Regions from separate parts of the Sphingobium sp. CFD-1 genome, predicted to be linked through region 4. Evidence: riboswitches for the same ligand, from Rfam matches in the RefSeq annotation. Region 4 holds a riboswitch; each other region holds the start of a gene.
The links. Region 4 has a riboswitch for cobalamin ahead of LDB26_RS07225 (adenosylcobinamide-GDP ribazoletransferase). Riboswitches for the same ligand answer to the same signal wherever they lie in the genome.
Positions count from the first base shown of each region.

Region 1 (5,504 bases), 1.5 Mb from region 4:
GGCAAATTCCTCTCCCGCCGTGCGCATCGTTGCCGAGCCCCAGAGATCGACCAGCAGCCCGCGCGGATAGTCGCCATGATCCTGCAAGTGCCGCCGGATCAGTTCCTCCGCCAGGCAAACCCCTTGCGCATAGGCGGCACGGGTCGGCACCGCGCGCGGGTCGATCGTGTAGAGGTTACGCCCCGTCGGCAGCACATCGCTGCGCCCGCGATAGGGTGAACCGGAAGGACCGGGCGCCACGCGCCTCCCGTCCAGCGCCGCCAGCAACCCGGCCCGTTCCGCCGCGCCATGCTCAGTCCGGCCAAAGACATGCAGCCCGTCGCCGAACTGGCTGGCCTTCACATCGCAGACGAAGCGGTCGATGCGCGTGATCGCCTCGACCAATGTGGTCGCGCTATCCAAGCCCAGCTCGGCCTCCAGGCCCAGCGCGCGCGCTTCCTCGCGAATGGCATCCTGGAGCCGGTCGCGGCGGGCCGGATCCAGCCCATCGGCATTGGAAAATTCATCGAGCAGAGCCTCGATGCGGGTAAGGCCCGCACCGCTGCCGGTCTGCGTCAGGGGTGGCGGGACGTGACCGATGGTGACCGCGCCGATGCGGCGCTTGGCCTGCGCCGCCTCGCCCGGGTCATTGACGATGAAGGGGTAGATCACCGGCATGGCGCCCACGAGCGCCTCCGGCCAGCACGCATCCGACAGGGCGACCGCCTTGCCGGGCAGCCACTCCAGCGTGCCGTGCGCGCCGATATGGACCAATGCGTCCACGCCCTGTTCGCGCAGCCACAGGTAGAAGGCGACATAAGCATGGCGCGGACAGCGCGAGAGGTCGTGATAATCCTCCGCGCGGCTGGCGCTGATACCCCGCTCGGGCTGCAAGGCGACGATGGCCTTGCCGGCCGCGACCGCGGGAAAGCAGAATGCGCCGTCCCACACCGCCGGATCGCTTTCCGGATCGCCCCAGGCAGCGGCAAGATCGGCGCGCAGCCCCTCGGGCAAGGCAGCCAGCGCCCTACGATAGTCGGCTAGAGGCCAGCGCAAGTGCTCGCACTGGAGCGCTGTCGGCAAATCCGCGCGGGGAAGCACCTGGTATCCCGCCTGCGCAAGGTCGGCCAGGATCGCCTCGGTGGAGGCAAAAGTGTCCAGCCCCACGGCATGGGCCATCTGGTAGGCCTTGCCGGGATATGTGGAGAGGGCAAGCGCCACGCGCCGATCGCCAAGAGGCTTTCGGGCCAGCGCGGTCCAGCCGGCCACGCGGGCGACGATCGCCTCGATCCGCTGCGGATCGGCGCGATGGAGGCTGCGGGAAAATTCCAGCGCGGGATCGCGCGTCCCCGCTTCCTTGAAACTGGCGACACCGGCAAAGACGCGGCCATCCAGTTCGGGCAACACGACATGCATCGCGAGATCGGCGGGCGACAGCCCACGCGCTGCGCCTGCCCAGGCGGCGCGGCCCGATGTGGCGAGCGCCAGTTGGAACACGGGCACGCCCGCGCCGTCGAGCGGCGTGTCGATCCCATCGCCGCGGGCAGAGAAGGCGGTGGCGTTGATGATGGCGACCGGAGCAAGGGCACGGACCCAATGATCGACCTGGCCGCGCACCAGAGGCGCCTTCAGCGACGGGACGAAAATCGACAATGTGTCGAACCCCCGCTGCTCGAACGCGGCGTGAAGGGCGGCGAAGGGGTCCAGATCGTGGGCCGCCAGGTAGGAGCGATAGAATACCAGCAATACGAGGGGCCGGCCCGAATCGCGCGCGAAGGCTTCCGGGCAGACGACGCCATGTTCGGGATGCCAGCCGCCCGCTTCCGGCAATGCTTCGCTGGCCGACGCGGGCAAATCGACCAGCCGCGCGGCCCGCGCCAGTTCGACCAGCGCCGCCCGTGCCGCTCGCTCGCCGCCGGTATCGCACAGCCGCGCAAGCTCTCGCAGGACAGGCACGGGCAAGGTCGATACCGCATCCAGGCGTTCGTCGGGCCGACCGTCTCCAGGCAGGACGGCCAGCGCGATCCGATGCTCGCGGGCCAACGCCTCGACCTGCTGCAGTCCGTAGCTCCAATAAGGCATGCCGCCGATCAGCCGTATCAGGATCGCCTTGGCGCCGGACAGCGTGCGCTCGACATAAGTATCGACCGACAAGGGATGCATGAGCGCCGACAGATTGGCGAGCCTGAGCGAGGGTACATCTTCATTGACTGCGCGCGCGCCGTGCCATGCGGCCGCGAATGCTCCCAGGTCGCTGTCCGAAAAGGACAGCACCACCAGATCCGCAGGCTGCTGCCCCAGATCCTGCGGGACGGCAGTTTCCTCCATCCCATGGGTTTCGCGGAAGATGACGTGCATCGGCGGCGTTCAGCCTTCCAGCACCGCGCGCAGGACGCCATGATCAATAGCGTCATGCTCGGCGATGGCGACCAGCGTGGTGCGACGCGGCTCGTCCGGCCGCCACGGGCGATCGTAGTGATGACGCACCCGCGCACCCACGGCCTGCACCAGCAGGCGCATCGGCTTGCCGGTCACGGCGGCATAGCCCTTCACCCGCAGGATCCGGTGATCGCGCGCCAGCGTTTCGATCCGGTCCACGAGGTCGGCCGGATCGGCGATCTCACTGAGCGCGATCACCGTGCTGTTGAAATCCTCGTGCTCATGCTCGTCTTCGCCGTCGTGGTGCGAGGGGCGCGCGGCGATATCGTCCTCGGCGGCGGCTCCGAGGCCCAGGATCACACGCGGATCGACCACGCCTTCGGTGAGTTCGATCACCGGCACCGGACGCGGCGCTTCTCGTAGGATTACGGCGCGCGCGGCAGCCACGCCTTCGGGTCCGGCCAGATCGACCTTGGTGAGCAAAACCATGTCGGCGCAGGCCAGTTGATCCTCGAACACCTCCGACAGCGGTGTCTCATGATCGACGCTCGGATCGGCGGCGCGCTGCGCATCCAGCGCGGCTACGTCGGGTGCAAACCGACCGGCAGCGACAGCCTCGGCATCGGCCAGGGCCAGCACGCCATCGACGGTGATCCGGCTGCGGATCGCCGGCCAGTCGAACGCCTTGAGCAGCGGCTTGGGGAGCGCCAGGCCCGATGTCTCGATCAGGATGTGATCCGGGCGCGGATCGAGCGCGAGCAGCTTTTCGACAGTGGGAATGAAATCGTCCGCCACGGTGCAGCAGATGCAGCCATTGGCCAGTTCGATGATGTTTTCAGCCGGGCAATCGGGAATGGCGCAGGCTTGGAGAATGTCGCCATCCACGCCCAGCGTGCCGAATTCGTTGACCACCACCGCCAACCTGCGGCGGCCCGCATTGCGGATCAAGTGGCTGATGAGCGTGGTTTTCCCCGCGCCCAGAAAGCCGGTAACGATGGTGACCGGCACCTTGGAAACATCGGACTTGGACAGGTCGGACACAGTCAACTTCCCCGCGCGCCGGAGCGAGAAAAGCGGGGGCTTGCCGGACATATCCGGTCGGAGCGCGACGACGGGCGGGCGCGACAAGGCGCCCGTGACCACGCAACCCGTGCAGCCCCAGCCGCACAGCTTCGTCGCTCAGACGGAGAGTTACCGTGCCGTGACCATCCCCTGGATCAGGCAAGAGCGACCGGTGCGCCGGCAGGTCTCCTGGCTCGCGGGTCACAGCTTGATGCACGCCTTCCCAGACTGCGTGCATACGCTGTCCAGTGGCCGCTCCTGCATTCAGGAGCATGTGCATCGCGCTATCCGCTTACAGTTGCAGGGACAGCCGCGGATTTGGAAGCAAGCTTCCTCACCGCATTCCCGATTAAGTCCCTTTCGGGACACCGGCGCGATCATCGAAGGGCGGAATCAACCGACCCTTCGCCGCCCGCCCTAACCGAAAATGGGAGCCAAGCCAATTGATGTCGTTGCTGTATCTTCTTCGCGCCACCGACGTATCTCTGCCGGGTGGGCTGCCAGATGCTCGATCGCATCGCATGGATAAGTCCAGAGCGAGATCTCGGTTGTGCCTTTTCTGATCCTGGAGACCCCCGATCGCGGCAAGCGTCCGTCTTTGGCCCACCGTATCCGCTCGCGGGATGTGATGCCGAGAATATTCTCCACTTGCCGTTGGCTGATGGGCTTGTGCGCTATCCGGAAAAGGCGTTCGCGTATGTCGTCGGCGAGAGCTTCAGCAACCTTTCGTGAAGCCGGATCAAAAACGCAGCTCAGGCTCGACTTTAAGAAAGCTCCGGCAGAGCGCTTCATCAACATCCGGATCGCTGCATCGCGTTCACCGTAGTGTACGCGAAGTCCCAGCGGCATGTGGACATCGAGATCGATTGAGACAGTGCAAGCCTGCTTGTCATACCGAAGCATGATGCATCGATTCACACGGGCACGGTCAGGCAACGACCGCAACCTCGATCTCGTCGAAGCGCTTCCAGCGATAGATCGCGAAGCTTGCAAGCCAGCAGAGCACGAACAGGCCGATGATGGCGAAGCCGAGGCTGTTGAAGTTCTCTCCCAATTTCGCGGCAAGGTTCCATGGCCACCCCGTCAATCCGAGTTTGTCGCCGATCAGGGCGAGCGTCTCGATTCCGCCGATAACGATTGCCACGATGGCCGAGATCAGGGTGATGGTGATGTTGTAGTAGAGCTTGCGGATCGGTTTCACGAAGGCCCACTCATAAGCGCCCAGCATCACCACGCCGTCAGCGGTATCGATCAGCGCCATACCGACCGCGAACAGCGCAGGCAGGACCAAGATCGTGCCGATCGACAGGCCGTTGGCGGCCTGGCTGGCCGACATGCCCAGAATGGCGACTTCGGTGGCGGTATCGAATCCGAGCCCGAACAGAAATCCCAGCGGGGCCATGTGCCAGCTTTTGTTGACCAGGCGGAACATCGGCCTGAACAGCCTTGCAAGCAATCCGCGCGACCCCATCAGCAGATCGAGATCGTCTTCGACATAGTCGCCGCCAGTGCGGACATGGGCGAAGGTACGCCAAACGGAGCGCAGGATTAGAAGGTTCATGCCTGCAATCGTGAACAGGAATAGCGCGGAAACTGCGGTCGCCACTACCCCGCCAATCTCCTTGAACGCGGCAAACTCAGCCAGCGCGCTGGTCGTCAGCGCTATGGCGATTGACGCTATGGCAATGATCCCCGAATGCCCGATCGCAAACCAGAAGCCGACCGCAACCGGGCGCTGGCCATCCTGCATCAGCTTGCGGGTCACATTGTCGATGGCGGCAATATGATCGGCATCGACCGCGTGACGCAGACCCAGCCCCCAGGCCAGCAAGGCGGTGCCCAACATCAGGGGCTGCGCGTGAAAAAGACTATAGGCCCAGACCCAGACCGCAATGTTCGCGGCGATCAATCCCGTGAACAGGGCGCCGATCCGTCGGCGCAAGGATAGCGATGCGGCGGATGAGATCATGACGGGCTCCGTGATCGAAGGAAGAACGAGCGGCGGGACAGCCGCCGGATACGGCGCCGAATACGCCACAGGTCGCGGGCCAGCTTGCGCATGCCCATCCAGGCTCCGGTCCCGC
Region 1 covers NZ_CP084398.1:3,777,135-3,782,638, reverse strand. The annotation lists gene cobN (cobaltochelatase subunit CobN) at 1-2,337, opposite strand, end outside; gene cobW (cobalamin biosynthesis protein CobW) at 2,347-3,399, opposite strand; cobalamin riboswitch at 3,582-3,808, opposite strand; gene LDB26_RS18940 (HoxN/HupN/NixA family nickel/cobalt transporter) at 4,349-5,389, opposite strand; gene LDB26_RS18935 (peptidase) at 5,386-5,504, opposite strand, start outside.
Region 1: linked by a shared signal. The riboswitch ahead of cobW (cobalamin biosynthesis protein CobW) and the one ahead of LDB26_RS07225 (adenosylcobinamide-GDP ribazoletransferase) in region 4 are both predicted to bind cobalamin.

Region 2 (5,504 bases), 1.9 Mb from region 4:
TGACCTGTCCAGTCATGAATCGACCATCGTCGGAGGCCAGAAATGCTACCGCGGCGGCGATGTCGCGCGGCGCGCCCAGATAGGGTGTCAGCTTGTGCTTTTCGATTCTGTCGAGTTGTTCCTGGGAATTGCTTTCGTAGACATTGGGAGTCACGACCAGGCCCGGCGAGACGACGTTGCACCGGATGCCCTGTTTGCCATATTGCGTCGCCGTATACAGGGTGAGGCAGTTGATCGCCGCCTTCGAAGATGCATAGGCCGGGCCATAGAGATCCCCGCGCAGCGCGGCGCCCGAACTGGTGTTGATGATCGACCCGCCGCCATTTTTGAGCATCAGCGGTATGCCGTGCTTTATCATCAGCATGGTGCCGCGCGTATTCACCAGAAATGCGCGATCCCAAATCTCCGCTGGCATGGCGGTTATGCCCATATCCAGCGCCATCTGCTCGCCGCGCGTATCGGCCGCATTATTGTGCAGGACATCCAACCGACCATGCTCAGCCTCAATCGCGGCGAAGAAGGCGATGATGCTCGATTCCTCGGCAAGATCAAGGTGGAGCGCGGTTGCCTTGCCGCCATCTGCAACAATGCTTTGGGCGACCTTGTTCGCGCTGGCGGTGTTGACGTCGCCTATGACGACTTGAGCGCCCTCGGCCGCAAGACGCCGGGCGCTGGCCTCACCGATGCCGCCCGATCCGGTGACGACCGCCACCTTGTTTGCCAAACGGTTCATGCTTTTCCTCTCCAGTCCACTTGCAGATCGCCTTTTGCGCGGTGTTCCTTTGCTTTACCGACATCCACCAGCCGTCCGTGTTCGGATCGTCATTCAATATGGTCGATGCCCCTGCCGATCATGCCAGTAAAAGGTCGCGGCATGGCTTTGGGGAAGTATGAAGATAATCTGCAACATACTCAATAGTGCATATTGGTGGTATTTTTGCTTTCTGAGTATCGCATTTATGAAATGCCGTGCGGTCGCTGACCGGATGCTGCGAACAGGCAGCAGATGCTCCCATGACCTTGCGCTGGATGCGGCATGACATGCCGGACCCGGCTCGTCGAACTGCCGGGCGCGGATGCTGGATATGGCCTTCGGGATCAAAGGCGGAAGAATGGGCCTTGATGGCCGCCGCGGGTCATTGTTCTTTCCGCAGCACAGATTCCGCCATCATGCCAAAGCCCACCCCGATGATCGACCAAAGAACCCCTTGCATGGCTATGGAGGCGACCCGAAAGTCCCATAGCACGGTCGCCGGGAAATCATTGGGCACCTCGTTGATCTCCGGCAAAACGGCCTGGGCTATGAAAACCGTCACGATATAAATGACGACGGCGCCGATGCTGCCGTTGAAGCCTCCGAATTTTTCGGCAAGGCCACGCCCAAGGCTGAAGGCGATGGCGAGAGCTGCCAACGACAGTCCGATTGCTGCAAAAAAAGCTGCGGTACGAAAGCCGACCGTTTCATGCAGGCCCACCGCTGGCGGCGTCGGTGGATATTTGAGCGCGGGCACCAGGGCGACGGCAAAAAATGCCGCGATGGCGAGCAACAGGGACAGGGTGCGTGGCCCGATCATGCCGATACGGCCGTAGGCGGCAGCGAAGACGAGTGAGAAAATACCCCCTACTGCCGCGCCGTAAAGCGTTATCGCCGTCAGGAGGCCCAGGCCTTTCTGTGTCGCGCGGCTGACCAACTCAGCTTCTTCCGGCACGCTCATGCTCGCCATGTCCGCATGCGCCATATGTTCGTGGGCAGTTGCGAACCCTATGGCCAGATCGATCGATGGCTCAGCGAAGGCGCGGGCGAACAGGGTGACAAGCACGGCTGCGATGATTCCCGCGATCATGCCGCGGATGAGAAGGCTTCTGCTCATGACGAATTCCGCCTCAAAGCGATGCCCAGGCGATCGGAATCGATCGCTGATCGGGAAATCGCGGTAAAATAGGGAATAGATGCGGCCGATCTGATGCAGTCGGATCGCAAACCGCTCTAGTGGCAGGGGAAGCCCAAAAGATGCCGACCGTCATGCACGAATTCGTGCACATACATACCCTTGAACAACGAAAAGGCGCCTTGTTCGGTGCTGACGAAATAGAGGAAGATCAGCGCCAGCAGCGTACCGAATATCGCCCAGGGCAGGATTTCGCGCAGTGGTATGGTGCTGCCGCCCTGCAGGGGGATGAAGATGTCTTCGGCAAATAGCGTCGTGGTGGCCATGATGATGCTCCTTTCGGGATTTTCGCGTCCCGCCGGTGTCCGTTCGCCCGAGGAAGGTCTGACTTTCACCCGCCCCCTCTCGACAGAGATAGGCAGCGGACGATAACAGTGGCGCGACCGTGCCGGAATCTCACCGGCTTCTTCCTCGACCTTGCCCGCACGACATAGGATGGAACCGGGCGCAGCGTCAACGTCTCCCGGGAGGATCGACTGATCAAGCGCCTGAACCTGCTCTGCCACGCGGCGACGCCATCTATGCGCGAAGGCGGTTTTCCGGCGCCCGGCGAAGCCGTCGATGAAGGAGGATCGCGCGCGACCGCTGGATTGCGCCTGCCCCGCCCAACCCCCAGGACTATCGTCACGAGTCCGATGGCTGCGGCGCAACAGACGGCCGATCTTTTGGGAGTGGCCGCGCAGGTCGAGCCGGCACTGCGGGACATCGATCATGGCGACTGGGCGGGACGCAGCTTCGCGGACATTCACGCGCGTGATCCAGGCGCCTTCGCTCGCTGGCTTGCCGATCCGGCACCCGGCGCGCCGGGCGGCGAAACGATGGCAATGCTTTTGTCGAGGGTCGGAGCATGGATGGATGGCATCGACGGGGATGTGCTCGCGATCACCCATCCCATGGTCATCAGGGCCGCGATCGGCGTTGCGCTCGACCTGCCGCAGCAGGCATTATTGCGAATAGACATCGCGCCGCTTTCCAGTGTCACCCTGTCGTTCAACCGTGGCTGGCGGCTTCAGGCACTCCGCCCCCTTTGACTGTCCGTATCCGTGGCGCTTGCGATCCGCCTGCATCTGGCATATTGGCTGCGCGTCCTTGCGGAAGGCTCCGGCTGGAATCGGGGACAATGATCGCGCTGGTGGCCTTGTGAGAGGCCTTAAAAGGGAATGCGGTGCGGATGGATGCATCCATCCAATGCCGCGGCTGTCCCTGCAACTGTAAGTGGCGAGTGCGATGTACATGTGCGGACGGACATAACGACCCGAACCGCCAGCCACTGGGCCGGACGCTAAGTCATGCGAGGCCTGGGAAGGCCGTGCATCAAGCGATGACCCATGAGCCAGGAGACCTGCCGGCGTCTGGTCGCTCTTGCCCTGGCCCAGGGGATGGCCGTGGCACGGTGAACTCCGTCTGAGCGACGAACGCGCGGCAGGGGCCGCATCGGAGACGTGCGTCGGCCGCCCATTGGCGTCCGGTCGCCGCGCGTGCCGACCGTTCGTGAACGGCACGCCCCTGTCCAACGTCGATTGGACGCCGACGGGGGACTGTCTTGAACCATATCATCCTATCGCGGCTGGCTTTTGCCGCCGTTCTTTCTTTCACCGCGACACCGGCGCAGGCCGAAACCAGCGACGATGCGGACGGCATCGTCGTTACTGGCAAGAGCCTGGAAGAGCTGCTGCCCCAGCAACTGTCCCGCTATGGCAGCGATATCGAGACTGTTACGGACAAGCAGGTGCGCGACGGCGGATATGTCGATGTTGCGCGCGCGCTGCAGACGGTGCCGGGTCTCTATATCATGCCGGGTTCCGGGCCGTTCAGCTATGTCGATATCTCACTCCAGGGGTCGCGCACGCAGGACGTGCTGTGGACGGCCGACGGCATCCGCCTGAACAACCGGCTTTATGGCAGCACCTCGCCCAACGACACGCTGCCCGCCAGCATGATCGAGCGCATCGAGGTGCTGAAGGGTGGCGAGAGCCTCTTCTACGGCACGCAGGCGGCGGCTGGTGTCATCAATGTCGTGACGCGCAGCTTCACCGATTCCTTCAACGGACAGGTGAATGGCAGCGTCGACAGTCGCTCCGGCGTCAATCTCGACGGCTATGCGCGGGGCAGCATCGGCGATCACAAGTTCGTGGTCTATGCCTCCCGCAACCAGGCGGAAGGGTATCGCCCCTACAGCGTCATGCAGCCCAGCGCGACCGACCGGAAGCGCGGCTATCGCCTGTGGTCGGTAGGCGGCAAATATCAGTTCGATTTCACGCCAGACCTGCGTCTCAACCTGCAATATCAGCACACGGAAGCGAAACTCGACAATCTGAGCGCCTCGCGCGTCAACACAAGCCGCAACGACCGCAATGAAGAGATTGCGAGCGCTCGCCTCGATTATACCGGAAGCGACACGATCCAGTTCTTCCTCAAGGGCTATTTTCACGACTGGAAGACGGCCTATGTCCAGATACTCAATCCTATTCCAGCCGGACCGCCGATCGTGGTTTATCCGGCTGGCACCTTCTGGGGCTATCAGGACTATGGCGGCAGCGCGGTCGTAAAACTGCATCCGCACCGCGGCCTTGAATATCTGATCGGCTATGATTTCCAGAATTTCAACGGCCGCGACGACGTGTTGCTGATCGGCAAGATCAGCGAACAGGTGCATGCCGGCATCCTTCAGGTCCGTACCACCGATGAAATCAGTGACCGAGGCCGGATCGCGGCTGGAGCGCGCTATAATGAAAGCGGCGGTGCGAAGAAGACGATCTGGAACGTCAGCGGCCGTTTCGACATCAGCGACACCCTCTATGTCGAGGGCATTGGCGGCACATCCTTCATCCTGCCTGATGCATCGTCGCTCTATGGCATCGACCCGTGCTGTGAGATCGGCAATCCGAACCTGAGGCCGGAGCAGAGCCTGAACATCAATCTGACCGTAGGTGGAGTTTTTCCGCTGGCGGGTGGTGCGCTCAACTGGAAGACGACCTATTTCCAGCGCAGGATCACCAACCTCATCGACACATATTATGGTGATCCAGCCTTTCCCAATGGCACGTTCATCAATGTCGATACCCGCGTGAAGGTGCGCGGCGCCGAGTTCCAGATCGACGCGACGCTGGCGCAGGCCTGGCATATCAATGCGAGCTATACCTATACCCGGGCTCGCGACGGAGGTTCGACAACCCAGCGCGACAGAACGCCCCGGCAATATGCCAAGGGCGCTATTGCCTATGCGCCGGAAGACTTGCCCTTCGGTGCCAATGTCGCGGTGAACTGGGTCGGCGACGCCTATTCCTCGCCCTTTGGCTTCCCGCGCCAGAACTATGGCAATTACACGACCCTCGACATCGGCGCGCATCTTTATGTCGACGGCGCGGCGCGGCGGCATCGCTTCGGCGTGAATGTGGAAAACGCCACCGGCAAAGAATATGCGACGCGCGGTTTGGGATCGGCTCCCGCCGATGCGGGCGGGCGCTTTCTTTATTTCCTGCGCGGCGTGCCCCGGACGCTCCGGGTCAGTTACGGCCTGAGTTTCTGACGCTGTAATGCTCCGCTCGTTTCTCT
Region 2 covers NZ_CP084398.1:3,260,541-3,266,044, reverse strand. The annotation lists gene LDB26_RS16420 (SDR family NAD(P)-dependent oxidoreductase) at 1-733, opposite strand, end outside; gene LDB26_RS16415 (CbtA family protein) at 1,137-1,820, opposite strand; gene LDB26_RS16410 (hypothetical protein) at 1,731-1,943, shown strand; gene LDB26_RS16405 (CbtB domain-containing protein) at 1,988-2,215, opposite strand; cobalamin riboswitch at 2,247-2,410, opposite strand; gene LDB26_RS16400 (histidine phosphatase family protein) at 2,471-2,980, shown strand; cobalamin riboswitch at 3,063-3,314, shown strand; gene LDB26_RS16395 (TonB-dependent receptor plug domain-containing protein) at 3,502-5,478, shown strand.
Region 2: linked by a shared signal. The riboswitch ahead of LDB26_RS16405 (CbtB domain-containing protein) and the one ahead of LDB26_RS07225 (adenosylcobinamide-GDP ribazoletransferase) in region 4 are both predicted to bind cobalamin.

Region 3 (5,504 bases), 400 kb from region 4:
CCATTACCTCCGGAGAAATAGTGGTAGAGGCTATAGGCCGTTCTTGTCGTCGCCATTTCGATTCTCCTACGAAGTTACACGAGTATTCCCCCTTGCTGTTGCGCCACCGCCGCGATTGTCGGGGTCGGCGACGCATCCAGTTCGTCGAGCGGCTAGAAGCGGTAGCCCAGAGTCAGCCGCAATGAGTCGATTCGGTAGCGCGATTCCGAGCGCCGGATATCGGTAGGTGAGTTAGCGCCTTGCCCTATCGGACCTATTTGGAAGCCGGTGTAGATCGGCGGTGTGCCGCTCGCACCGGCAGCGACCGTATAATCGCCATCCTTGATGTTGGTTCGCAGATATTCGAGGCCGATCGTCAGCGGCCCCGCGATGCGTTGCTCGATACCGCCGCCATATTGATGGCCCCAGCGATGCTTGCCGGCATTGCTTTCCTCGAAGGCGTTGACGGTATTGGTCGTCGCGAAGCTATGATCGATATTGGCGCGGATGACGCCAGCGGTCACATAGCCAAGCGTATTGCGCCAAGAATAGCCGGTGCGCGCTCTTAAGGAGACGCCGGATTTCAGGCGACGGGTGAAGCTGTAGCTGGTCGGCGGCAGTGCTTCCCGCGTGCTGATGTTCGTCAGCAGGGCATAGCCGGAGACGCTATCGACAAGATCGAAATCGGCCCATTCGCCCACCAGACCGAACAGCCAGCTTCCCACCTGATGATCGTAGCCGACGCGGAACCCGTAATCGGTGCCCTTGCGCTTGTCGGACCGCACCCCATCATCCGGCGTGTTGCCCAAGGCAGCACCCGCGCCAGTAAACCCGGGAGCGAAGGCGTTGCGGTCGATGAAGTTGCCATCGCCATCGAACCTAGCTACCCCTTCGATCTGGCCGCCGAACACGCCATTCTGCCGCTTGTCGAAGATGAGAATTTCATCGGCGTTGCGGCGTCCCCAGCCACGGCCGACATGACCGCCCGCATAGAAGCCGGTCCAATTCGTGCCGCCATTACCGTGCAAGGCAGGAGAGGCAACGGACCGCCAATCCTTCGCCCCGAAACTCTTTGCGATCGTCACGTAGAACGTGCGGCCTTGGCGGGGATAGTAGGGATTGAACGCAAGTGGGTAGTTTTGACGCACAAGGTTTGCTTCGTCGTCGAAGCAAGAATAGTCGCCTGTCTCGTCCGCCTCCAAAGCGCTGCACTTCCAGTAATTATATGGGTGAAGCCCATCGTTGCTGCCAACCATGTGCATCTTCTGTTTCGGCCCGGCATTGAAAATATCGGACACGCCGCCCGATATCGTCAGGCCATGCGGCAGTCGGAGATGCGCACCGGCGTCAAAGGTGGTGAGCGGCGCTTCATAGGTATAGCTGTTCTCATCGCTGCCGGGGCTTCTGGACTGGCTGATATAGCGACGTCCACTGTGACGAACCTCGCCAAATGTCGTTAGCGCGCCGCCCAGGAAATGCAGATTGAGGCGCGCGTTCGCGGTGAAGCGGGGGTTCTGGAGCGTTCGCAGATTGCCCAGAACACGTTCCGCGACGGGAATGGCGGGATAGACGAAATAGGTCCCCTTGACATAGTGCCCCTCCTGCACCGTCGCGGCGAGCTGGAGGTCGGCGCGGTCGCCCCATTTGAGGCTTGCCTCGAACTCACCGCCCCTGGTGATGGTCGTGCCGGAATTGACATATTTCCCGCCCACGGGCGTCAGGAACAGCGTGATTTCATCTTTTGTCCGGCGCTGGAAATAGGTGGCGCGGAAGCTGCCCGCGAGATCGCCGGCAATCGTGCCGTTCCAGCCAAGGCCGGCATCCCAGTTGCTGCCATGTTCGCGCAGCAGCGGCATTGTGTTGCCGACGCTGTCGGCACCAGCCTGAATATAGACGCCGTCGCCATAGATTTCATAGAAATTGGGATAGCGGTTGTAAGTGCCGTAGCTGGCGAACAGCAGCCAGTCCGAACCCACCTTTTTCTTGGCGCTGACGCTCCATGTCGGTTTCCAACCGTAATTTCCGGATGACGGACCGAAGGGGTTGTCCTGGCTCCCCAGCACCGGCCCGGTCAGCTTCTCGATCCGGAAGATCGGTGCCACCTGGAGGTCGCCCAGCGTGTGGAATGTGAGCGTATCCTGAACCTGGATGTTGGTGAGCTGACGCTTGTAATGCTGATAATAATCGCCGCGCCGTAAGCCTGTCACCGAATTGATGAGGTTGTCGGCGTCGTAGCGCATCGTCTCCCAATTATGCTGGACGTGCAATTCGAGAAGCTGCGTCACATCCCACTCCGCGCCGAGCGTGTAGCTGGCGTCGGCGGTCAGGCCGTAGCGGGTGGTGTGATACAGCGCCGTGCGGCTGCCGACGCCGAACGGTGCCGCCATGTCGTAATTGTTGAACCGCTTGCGCTGGTCCATGAAGTTGAGGTTCAGCGCCAGTTCGAGGTCGCCGAAGCGGTCATGCCAGTTCAACGCACCGTCATGCTGATATTGCTTCTGCTGACGCCGCTTGTTGAAGGGAACGCCCAAACTGGCGAGCGAGCCTGCGGTCAGGTTCACCTGGGGGAATGTGTATTCCGGGAGATCGATGAGGCTGTAGCCCTGAAGTCCACCATATTGAGTGGGCACAATCTCCGGCATGTACCGGTCCATATGGGTGAAGGAATATTTGGCGGTGATATTGTCGTTGCGCCATTTCACCATCACATTGTCGCGCTGGAAACTGTTATTCTGCCGCTGCCGCGTGGTTGGGAACTGGCAGACAGGATTGATGGCGCGCACCGGCTGATATTCGGAAGAGATGCTGCACGGCGTGTTGGATAGGCCGTCCCCACTCCATTCTCCGTCGCCATATTCGATGCCGTCCAGGATGCGCGCGGCGATGAGGGGATATTTGAATTCACCCTTGCTGCGTTCCATGTCGAGACCGAGCAGAAGACCGCCGCCGAGCAGCGGAAAGCTCAAGTTCCCCGAAAACTGGCGACCGCCATAGGACCGCGCACCGGCTGACACGGTGCCACTCAGGTCGGTCGGCATCTTGGTCACGATGTTGATCGCGCCGCCCAGCGGCGCACCGGAGAAGCGCGCGGGCGTGACGCCGCGATAAACCTCGACGCGCTCGACGTTGGAAATCGGGATCGTGGAGATATCAGCCGCCGTCTCGCTGGAGAGATTGAACGGCACGCCGTCGATGTAAATGTTGACTTGGCTGGGCGCGCTGCCCCGGATGCTCGTAGTCGTATAGCCGCCCGTGCCGCCGACGCGGCGGACGTAGACGCCGGGAATCTGGTCGAGCAGATCGGGCAGCGCCTTGTGCTCGCCGCGCGTGTCGTCGGGATAGACGACCGAGACCACCCCCGGCGAGAGAATGTCGCGCAATTCCTCGCGGCTGTTGGCCGTGACGACGATTTCCTGTTGCGTCTTGGGCTTGCCGGATTCTTCGCCCGAAGGGGCAGGATCACTGTCGGCCGCCTGTGCCTGTATGCCCCACGCCGACAGCCCCACCGTCAGCGCGAACCGCGAAATCGTCGAAAGTCTCACTCCATAGCCCCCCTGGCGCCGAACCCTGTCGGGCGGGGGCGTGCCGTCACGAACGGTCGGGCGCGAGAGCGGGCGGACGCCTCAAGCGCCCGTCACACGACCGATGCGGCCCCCGCCGCACGTTCGTCGCTCAGACGGAATACACCGTGCCCCGGCCATCCCCTGGACCAAAGCAAGAGCGACCAGACGCCGGCAGGTCTCCTGGCTTGCGGGTCAAGGCTTGATGCACGGCCTTCCCAAGCTCTCGCTCAGTGGCTTGAGGCCGAAACCCCGTGTGCATCGCGCTCGCCGCTCACAGTTGCAGGGACAGCCTCGGATTCGGATGGCGGACCATCCTCACCGCGTTCCCGTTTTAATCCCCTCTCGGGGAACCGGCGCGATCATAGGCTCACTATTGCAAACCTAATGATTGCCGTAAGGTTAAGCCGTGTGTGAAGCAAGCGGGGACTGATCCAGATTGCACGGCGCGGCCATACTCTGTCGGGAATCAGGTGAATCCGTCAGCCGATTACCCGGCTGACCGTCGAGCCTTTGCAAATCCCCGATCCGTGGCAATGAACCGTTCCAGCATCGGCACGACAAGCCTGACGGGATCGGCGGGGGTCTGGCCGCTCTCGCGGGCCAGCACCTCGGCGTAGTCGGTCAGGTCGCGATGAAGCTGCGCCGGCAGTTCCAGCGTGAACTTCACCGGCTTGTCGTCTGGAAGCGGGCCGAGTTTCAGCTTTGCCATGTTCAATTCCTGTAGGATTCGAGGACGAGATCCCGCGTCACGATGACCCTGACCGGGAAGCCCGGTCGGATGGTCAGCGTCGGGGCGACCTGCAACTGGCGCTGGACGATCTGTTGCCCGGCCTGGTTGATGGTGTCCTGCGCCCCGTCGCGGATGGCGCGGATCAGCCGGTCCTCGTCGTCGGTCGCCAGTTCGGTGCCGATGCCGAGCAGCGTTGACAGCCCGGCTGCCTTCATCAGATCCCACCAGTGATAGTCAACGCCATCTTCAAGGCCGGCATAGCCGCTGGCGTCCGCTCCGGGCTGTCGCTCCAGCACGATCGAGCGGCCGTTTGGCAGGATCAGGCGGTTCCAGACGAGAAGGACACGACGCTGGCCGAAGGTCACGCCGGCATCGTATTGGCCGATGATGCGCGTCCCCTGCGGAATCAGGAGCAGGCTGCCGGTCGGACTGTCATAGACATTCTCCGTCACCTGCGCGGTGATCTGGCCGGGAAGGTCCGAACGGATGCCGGTAATCATCGCTGCCGGGATCACGGCTCCGGCCTGAAGGATGTAGGGTGATGCGGGGGCCATGATGCGGTCCAGGGCGACAGTCTGCCGATCCACCGGGCCATTGAGGAAGGCGGTATGCCGGTCCTGCGTGCCGGCAGCACCAGGCTGGCCGGTCAGACCAAGGCCGGCGAGACTCGGGCTTGCAGCCCCTGTTCCGGGGGCGGTCTGGAAGAAGACGCGGCTGACGCGCGCGGCCTCTTCCTCGGCGATGCGGCGCTGTTCGGCGGGATCGACGGCGGGCGTCGCCATGACCGGCGGCGTGACAGGCTGCCCCCTGTTCTGCGCGTCGAGGATCGGGCCGCCGAGATCGCCGGGCAAGGCCGGCCCCAGGACGGGGCCGGTATAGTCGCGCGGCAGGCCGGATAGCCCGTCCGCCGTTGCACGATTCTCGGTCGAGTAGAGTTCTTCGCCGCTGCCGCTCATATCGCGGGTCTGGAGGGCATAGATCAGCGCACTGCCGATCCCGAACAGCGCGACGGCTCCTACCCCAGCCAGCGTCTTACGGGACAGACGGGTGACGCGGGGCGGTTCGGCTCGCAGCCGCATCGGCGCGGTGGTGTCCGGTGCGGCTTCTACAGTAGTCGTGTCTTCGGTCATGACGGGGATTCTCCGGTCGCCTTTGCGGGCTGTGCGGCCTGCCGTTGCTCGATGCGGACGATCCTGACGGTCTGCTGACGATCGCCACTGCCAAGGCGTAAT
Region 3 covers NZ_CP084398.1:1,788,595-1,794,098, reverse strand. The annotation lists gene LDB26_RS09135 (hypothetical protein) at 1-56, opposite strand, end outside; gene LDB26_RS09130 (TonB-dependent receptor domain-containing protein) at 153-3,521, opposite strand; cobalamin riboswitch at 3,695-3,912, opposite strand; gene LDB26_RS09125 (DUF2274 domain-containing protein) at 4,030-4,251, opposite strand; gene LDB26_RS09120 (TrbI/VirB10 family protein) at 4,254-5,351, opposite strand; gene trbG (P-type conjugative transfer protein TrbG) at 5,399-5,504, opposite strand, start outside.
Region 3: linked by a shared signal. The riboswitch ahead of LDB26_RS09130 (TonB-dependent receptor domain-containing protein) and the one ahead of LDB26_RS07225 (adenosylcobinamide-GDP ribazoletransferase) in region 4 are both predicted to bind cobalamin.

Region 4 (5,504 bases):
CCGGTTTCCATACCGCGCCGACCTGTTCGCCGACGCGTTCCATGCTGCTGTCGGGCACCGACAACCATCGCGCCGGTCTCGGATCGATGGCCGAGTTGCTGGCACCCAACCAGAAGGGCCAGCCGGGCCATGAGGGCTATTTGCGGCCGCAGGTGGCCTCCCTCGCCGAGCTTCTGTCGGCGAACGGCTACCGCACCTTGTTGTCAGGCAAGTGGCATCTGGGCGTGACGCCGGGACAAGACCCGCACGCCCGCGGTTTCCAGCACAGCTTCGCACTGTTGCAGGGCGGCCATAATCATTTCGGCCGGGGAATATCAACCGATCCCGCCAAGGGATATACCTATACCCAGGACGGCAAGGTGCTGAGCGCTCTGCCCGACGGCTTCTATTCATCCGACTATTTCGCGACCAAGCTCATTGAGGAACTGAAGACCAGCGGTAAGGGCACGGAAGGGAAAAAGCCGTTCTTCGCCTATCTTGCGTTCACCGCACCGCACTGGCCATTGCAGGCGCCCAAGGAAGACATCGCCAAATATCGCGGCCGTTATGATGCAGGCTTCGAAGTGCTGCGCGCGCAACGCTTGAAGCGGCAAGCAGAATTGGGTCTGCTAGATCCGGCAGTGGCCGCGCATGAGCCTGTGCTGCGTAAAGGCGGATGGGATTCCCTGACGGCCGAGCAGAAGCGCGTGGCATCGCGCGATATGGAAATCTATGCGGCGATGGTCGACCGGCTGGACCAGAATGTCGGACGGGTCATCGCGGAGCTGAAACGCACCGGCCAGTATGACAATACCGTCATCCTGTTCCTGGCGGACAATGGCGCGGAAGGGATGGACCTGACCGCGACGGAAATGGCGGGGATCGGCAAGCTGGCGGCCGGAGCCGATAACAGCTTCGACAATCGCGGCGCGGCGACCAGCTATGTCGGCTACGGTCCCGGCTGGGCGCAGGCGGGAACAGCGCCCTCCTGGCTGGTGAAAGCCTATGCCGCGGAAGGCGGCACGCGCACGGTTTCGTTCATCAACTACAAGGGGTTCAAGCGCCAGGGCATCGCCAACGCTTTCCTCTCTGTCGCGGATGTGGTGCCCACCTTTCTGAACCTTGCCCATGTTCCCGATCCACAGGGCAGCTTCGCCGGACGGCAGGTGGAGCCGATACGCGGCAAGAGCTGGGTGCCCTATCTGAGCGAAACGGCCGACCGGGTCTATGCGCCGGGCGACAGCATCGGGACCGAACTGTTCGGCTCGCGCGCGCTGCGGCAGGGCGACTGGAAAATCACCGACATCGGCGATGGAGAGTGGCGGCTGTTCAATCTGGCCGAAGATCCCGGTGAAACGCATGACCTGTCGCTGGAACATCCCGACCGCAAACGGCAACTGATCGCGGCCTGGGATGCCTATGCGAAGGATGTCGGCGTTATCCTGCCCGATCAACGGATCTATCAACCATGAGTATCGCGCATAGACTTGGCCCGGCCGCCTTATTGGCGCTGCTGCCCCTTTCGACAGCGGCCATCGACCAGCCAGCCTATGGCACGCAGTGCGCTACCCAGAGCGACGACATGGCGTGGGTGCCAGCGGGCAAGGCGCAGATCGGGGATGACCGGGGCTACCCAGAGGAACGCCCCGCCTATGAAGCGAACGTGCCCGGTTTCTGGATCGACCGGCACGAAGTCACCAACGCCCAATTCGCCCGCTTCGTTCTGGAAACGGGCTATCGAACCGTCGCCGAGGGGTTGGGGGATTCTATTGTCTTCCAACCGCCCGGCCCGGGCGAACGGCCGGTCGCGCCCCAGCAATGGTGGCGGATTGTCAAAGGCGCCGACTGGAGGCATCCCGAAGGACCGGGAAGTGACCTTGCCGGACGGAACGACTATCCGGTGGTGCAGGTCGCCTATGCCGATGCAATCGCCTATGCCCGCTGGGCGGGACGCTCGCTTCCCACCGAAGAGCAGTTCGAACGCGCGGCCAATGGCGGACAGTCAAGCGGATGGGAACAGCCCGGCCCCGAAGCCGCCAATAGCTGGCAGGGCGAATTTCCGGCCTCCAACACCGGCCTCGACGGGCATCGCGGCCTCGCGCCGGTCGGATGCTACCGGGCCAACGGTTTCGGCCTGCGGGATATGATCGGCAATGCATGGGAATGGACGCAAAGCTGGTATCTGCCGAGCCATCAACCCGTGCTGATTGGTGAAGGCGCGCCGGGAAATCCCAGCTTCGACTCCGACCAGCCCGACGCCCGCGTTCGGGTCATAAAGGGCGGTTCCTTTCTGTGTGCGCCCAATTATTGCGCCCGCTACCGCCCCGCTGCCCGCCACGCGCAGGACGAGCTTTCCGCCGCGTCGCATCTGGGCTTCCGCACGGTCGATCTCAAGCGCGCCGCCCCGGCTGGATAACAAGGGGTCGGTTCTCGAGCGAGAGCCTCGATTGACGCGGGAGCCTAACTTTCCTATTTCGCGCCGCGCGACAGGTTCCCCAAAAGGGATATACGGGAATGAGGTGAGGAACCTCAGCTGCCCCTGCAACTGTGAGCGGATAGCCGCGCGCCACTAGCCATTGGGATCACAGGATTCTGAGAAGGCGGCGCATCCGGCCCTGACCCGCAAGCCAGGAGACCGGCCCGCCGCAGTCGTTCTTCGTGCGGACAGGGTGTGCCGGGCGAACGGGATCACCCCCGCGTAGCGACAGTCCAGACCGCCAGGTGGCGGACATGTCGTGGCCGAAAAGCCCGCCCTGTCCGCCGCAGGGACGTCTTCTGCTGCGGAAGGTTCACGATGAAATCCAGAAGCCCGATCATCATCCCGTCACAACATAAGGGGAAACAGGGCCGCTGCCTCCCCCGACTTGCAGGATTGCAGTCTTGAAAGGCCTCATCATCGCGGTGCAATTCCTGACGAGGCTGCCCGCACCCCACATCGCTGTCACGCCGAATGAATTCGCATCGGCCATGCGGTGGTTCCCCGCAGTTGGCCTGCTATTGGGTTCGATCCTCGCGCTGGGCGCTTGGGCAGGCAGCCTGATCGATCCATGGATCGGGGCGCTTTCCGGATTGCTTCTGTGGGCCATGGTGACGGGCGGGCTCCATCTGGATGGACTGGCCGACATCGTCGATGCGCGTGGCGCGGCGCATGGAAATCGCGACAGGATGCTGGCGGTCCTGGGCGATCCTCATATCGGCAGTTTCGGCGTCATCGCCATAGGCCTTTTGCTGCTGAGCAAACTGGTGCTGATCCACGCTCTTTTACAGCAAGCGAGCGTCATTAACTTGATGACACTTATCTGCATTCCCTTCATCGCCCGCATCGGTCCCCTGATCTGGACGATTTGGTTGCCTCCCCTTCACGAGGGCCTGGCATCCCGATTTCGCGGAGCCATTCGCCCGTTCGATATATTCGCATGGTCAAGCGTGGCGCTGTTGGCATCCCTTCGCTTCCCCGTCCTGCTCGCCGGCGCCGTCTTCATCCCGCTCTGGGGTTGCTGGATCAAGCGCCAGATCGGAGGTATTTCCGGCGATGGCCATGGCGCCGGCATCGAATTGATTGAAACCGCGCTTCTGATGACCCTGATCGTGGGATCGAAACTGTCATGAAGAATCGATGGACATGGCATGGCGGCGGCCTGGCCGCGGCGCGAGCGCGGTTCGGCGAAGGTCGCCAGCCATGGATCGATCTGTCGACCGGCATCAATCCCCATGCATGGCCAGTTCCGGACGATATGGAGATCGATTGGCGCCGCCTTCCTTGCGAAGCCAACCTGCTGGAGATGGAAAGAACCGCCGCACTCTATTTCGGCGTGGACCCCAGACATCTTTGCGCGCTTCCCGGAACCGAAACGGGCCTGCGTATCGTGAGCAGCCTGCTCGGCCCGGAAGCGCAATATCTCGCCCCCACCTACCGCACGCATGAAGAGATGTTTCCAGTATCGTCCACCATTTCCTCGGCCTCGCCGTCCAATCCCGAAAGCGGCGTCCTCATCCTTGCCAATCCCAACAATCCTGATGGGCGCCACTGGACGCGCGATGCACTGCTCGCCCTTGCAGACAATCGCGCGGAAGAGGGATGGCTGATCGTCGACGAAGCCTTCGCCGACAGCGATCCGACGCACAGTCTGGCCCCCGACATTGCCGACCATCGTCGATTGCTGATCTTTCGATCCTTCGGCAAATTCTTTGGGCTGGCAGGCCTGCGGCTGGGGTTCCTGCTAGGGCCCGAAGCCATCGTCGATCAGATGCGACGAAAGCTTGGTGCGTGGCCCATTTCCGCCGCAGCCATCGCCATTGGCGCGGCCGCTTATGCCGATCATGAGTGGATTGCCGCAACGCGGAATCGCCTGCGCCGCGAAAGGCTGCGGCTGGACGAAATATTGATCGGCTGCGGCTATCGGCCGATGGGCGCATGTCCTCTTTTCACGCTGATCGCGACGGACGATGCGATGGCATTATTTGAGCGCCTTGCACAGCGGGCGATCCTGACGCGGCCCTTCGATCATAATCCGCGCTGGCTCAGGATCGGGCTGCCGGAATCGGACGAGGCGCTGAGCCGCCTGCAAAGGGCGCTTCTCCTTGACTGATCCGGTCGCCATCGCCGCCCTTGCCCTTGATGCGGCGCTCGGTTGGCCACGCGCCCTTTATGTCCGGATCGGTCATCCCATCGGCATCTTCGCCCGGATCATAAGCGCGTGCGAACGCCGATGGAACCGCCCCCAATGGAGCAATGGAGCACGCCGCCTAGCTGGCATCGGGACTTTGGCCATATTGCTGGTCATTGTGATCGGCGGCGGTCTGCTGCTGGAGTATCTCGCATCTCACTGGCTTGGTTCTTACGGCTGGCTCGCCATTGCACTTCTGGCATGGCCCGCTCTGGCGCAACGAAGCCTGTTCGAACATGTCCACCCGGTCGCCCGCTATCTTGAAAAAGGCGATGCCGAAAAGGCGCGGCGCGCGGTTTCGATGATCGTGGGAAGGGACACGCAGGCGCTGGATGAACCGGCCATCGCCCGCGCCGCGATAGAAAGCCTGTCGGAAAGTTTCTGCGACGGGATAGCGGCGCCGCTATTCTGGCTGCTTGTCGGGGGCCTGCCGGGCATCTGGGCATATAAGGCGATCAACACCGCCGACAGCCTGATCGGTCATAAGGAAGAAAAATGGCACGCCTTTGGCGGGGCCGCCGCGCGAACCGACGATCTTGTGAATTTCGTCCCCGCCCGAATAGCGGGCGCGCTGATTTGCATGGCTGGCGGTGGCGGGTGGCGGATCATGCTGCGTGATGCAGGCAAACATGCATCCCCCAATGCAGGCTGGACCGAAGCCGCCATGGCGGGGGCACTGGGGCTGAGACTGGCCGGACCGCTAAGCTATGATGGCATTTCGCATGACAAGCCATGGATCGGCGACGGCGACGAGCGAGCCGCCCCTCGCGACATCGATCATGCCCTGAAGGTTTATCTGCGGGCCTGCGCGATACTCTGGGCTTTGGCCGGCATCATCCAATGGCGTTTCTAAAATCG
Region 4 covers NZ_CP084398.1:1,388,895-1,394,398, reverse strand. The annotation lists gene LDB26_RS07235 (arylsulfatase) at 1-1,451, shown strand, start outside; gene LDB26_RS07230 (formylglycine-generating enzyme family protein) at 1,448-2,395, shown strand; cobalamin riboswitch at 2,451-2,638, shown strand; gene LDB26_RS07225 (adenosylcobinamide-GDP ribazoletransferase) at 2,860-3,588, shown strand; gene LDB26_RS07220 (aminotransferase class I/II-fold pyridoxal phosphate-dependent enzyme) at 3,585-4,568, shown strand; gene cbiB (adenosylcobinamide-phosphate synthase CbiB) at 4,561-5,499, shown strand.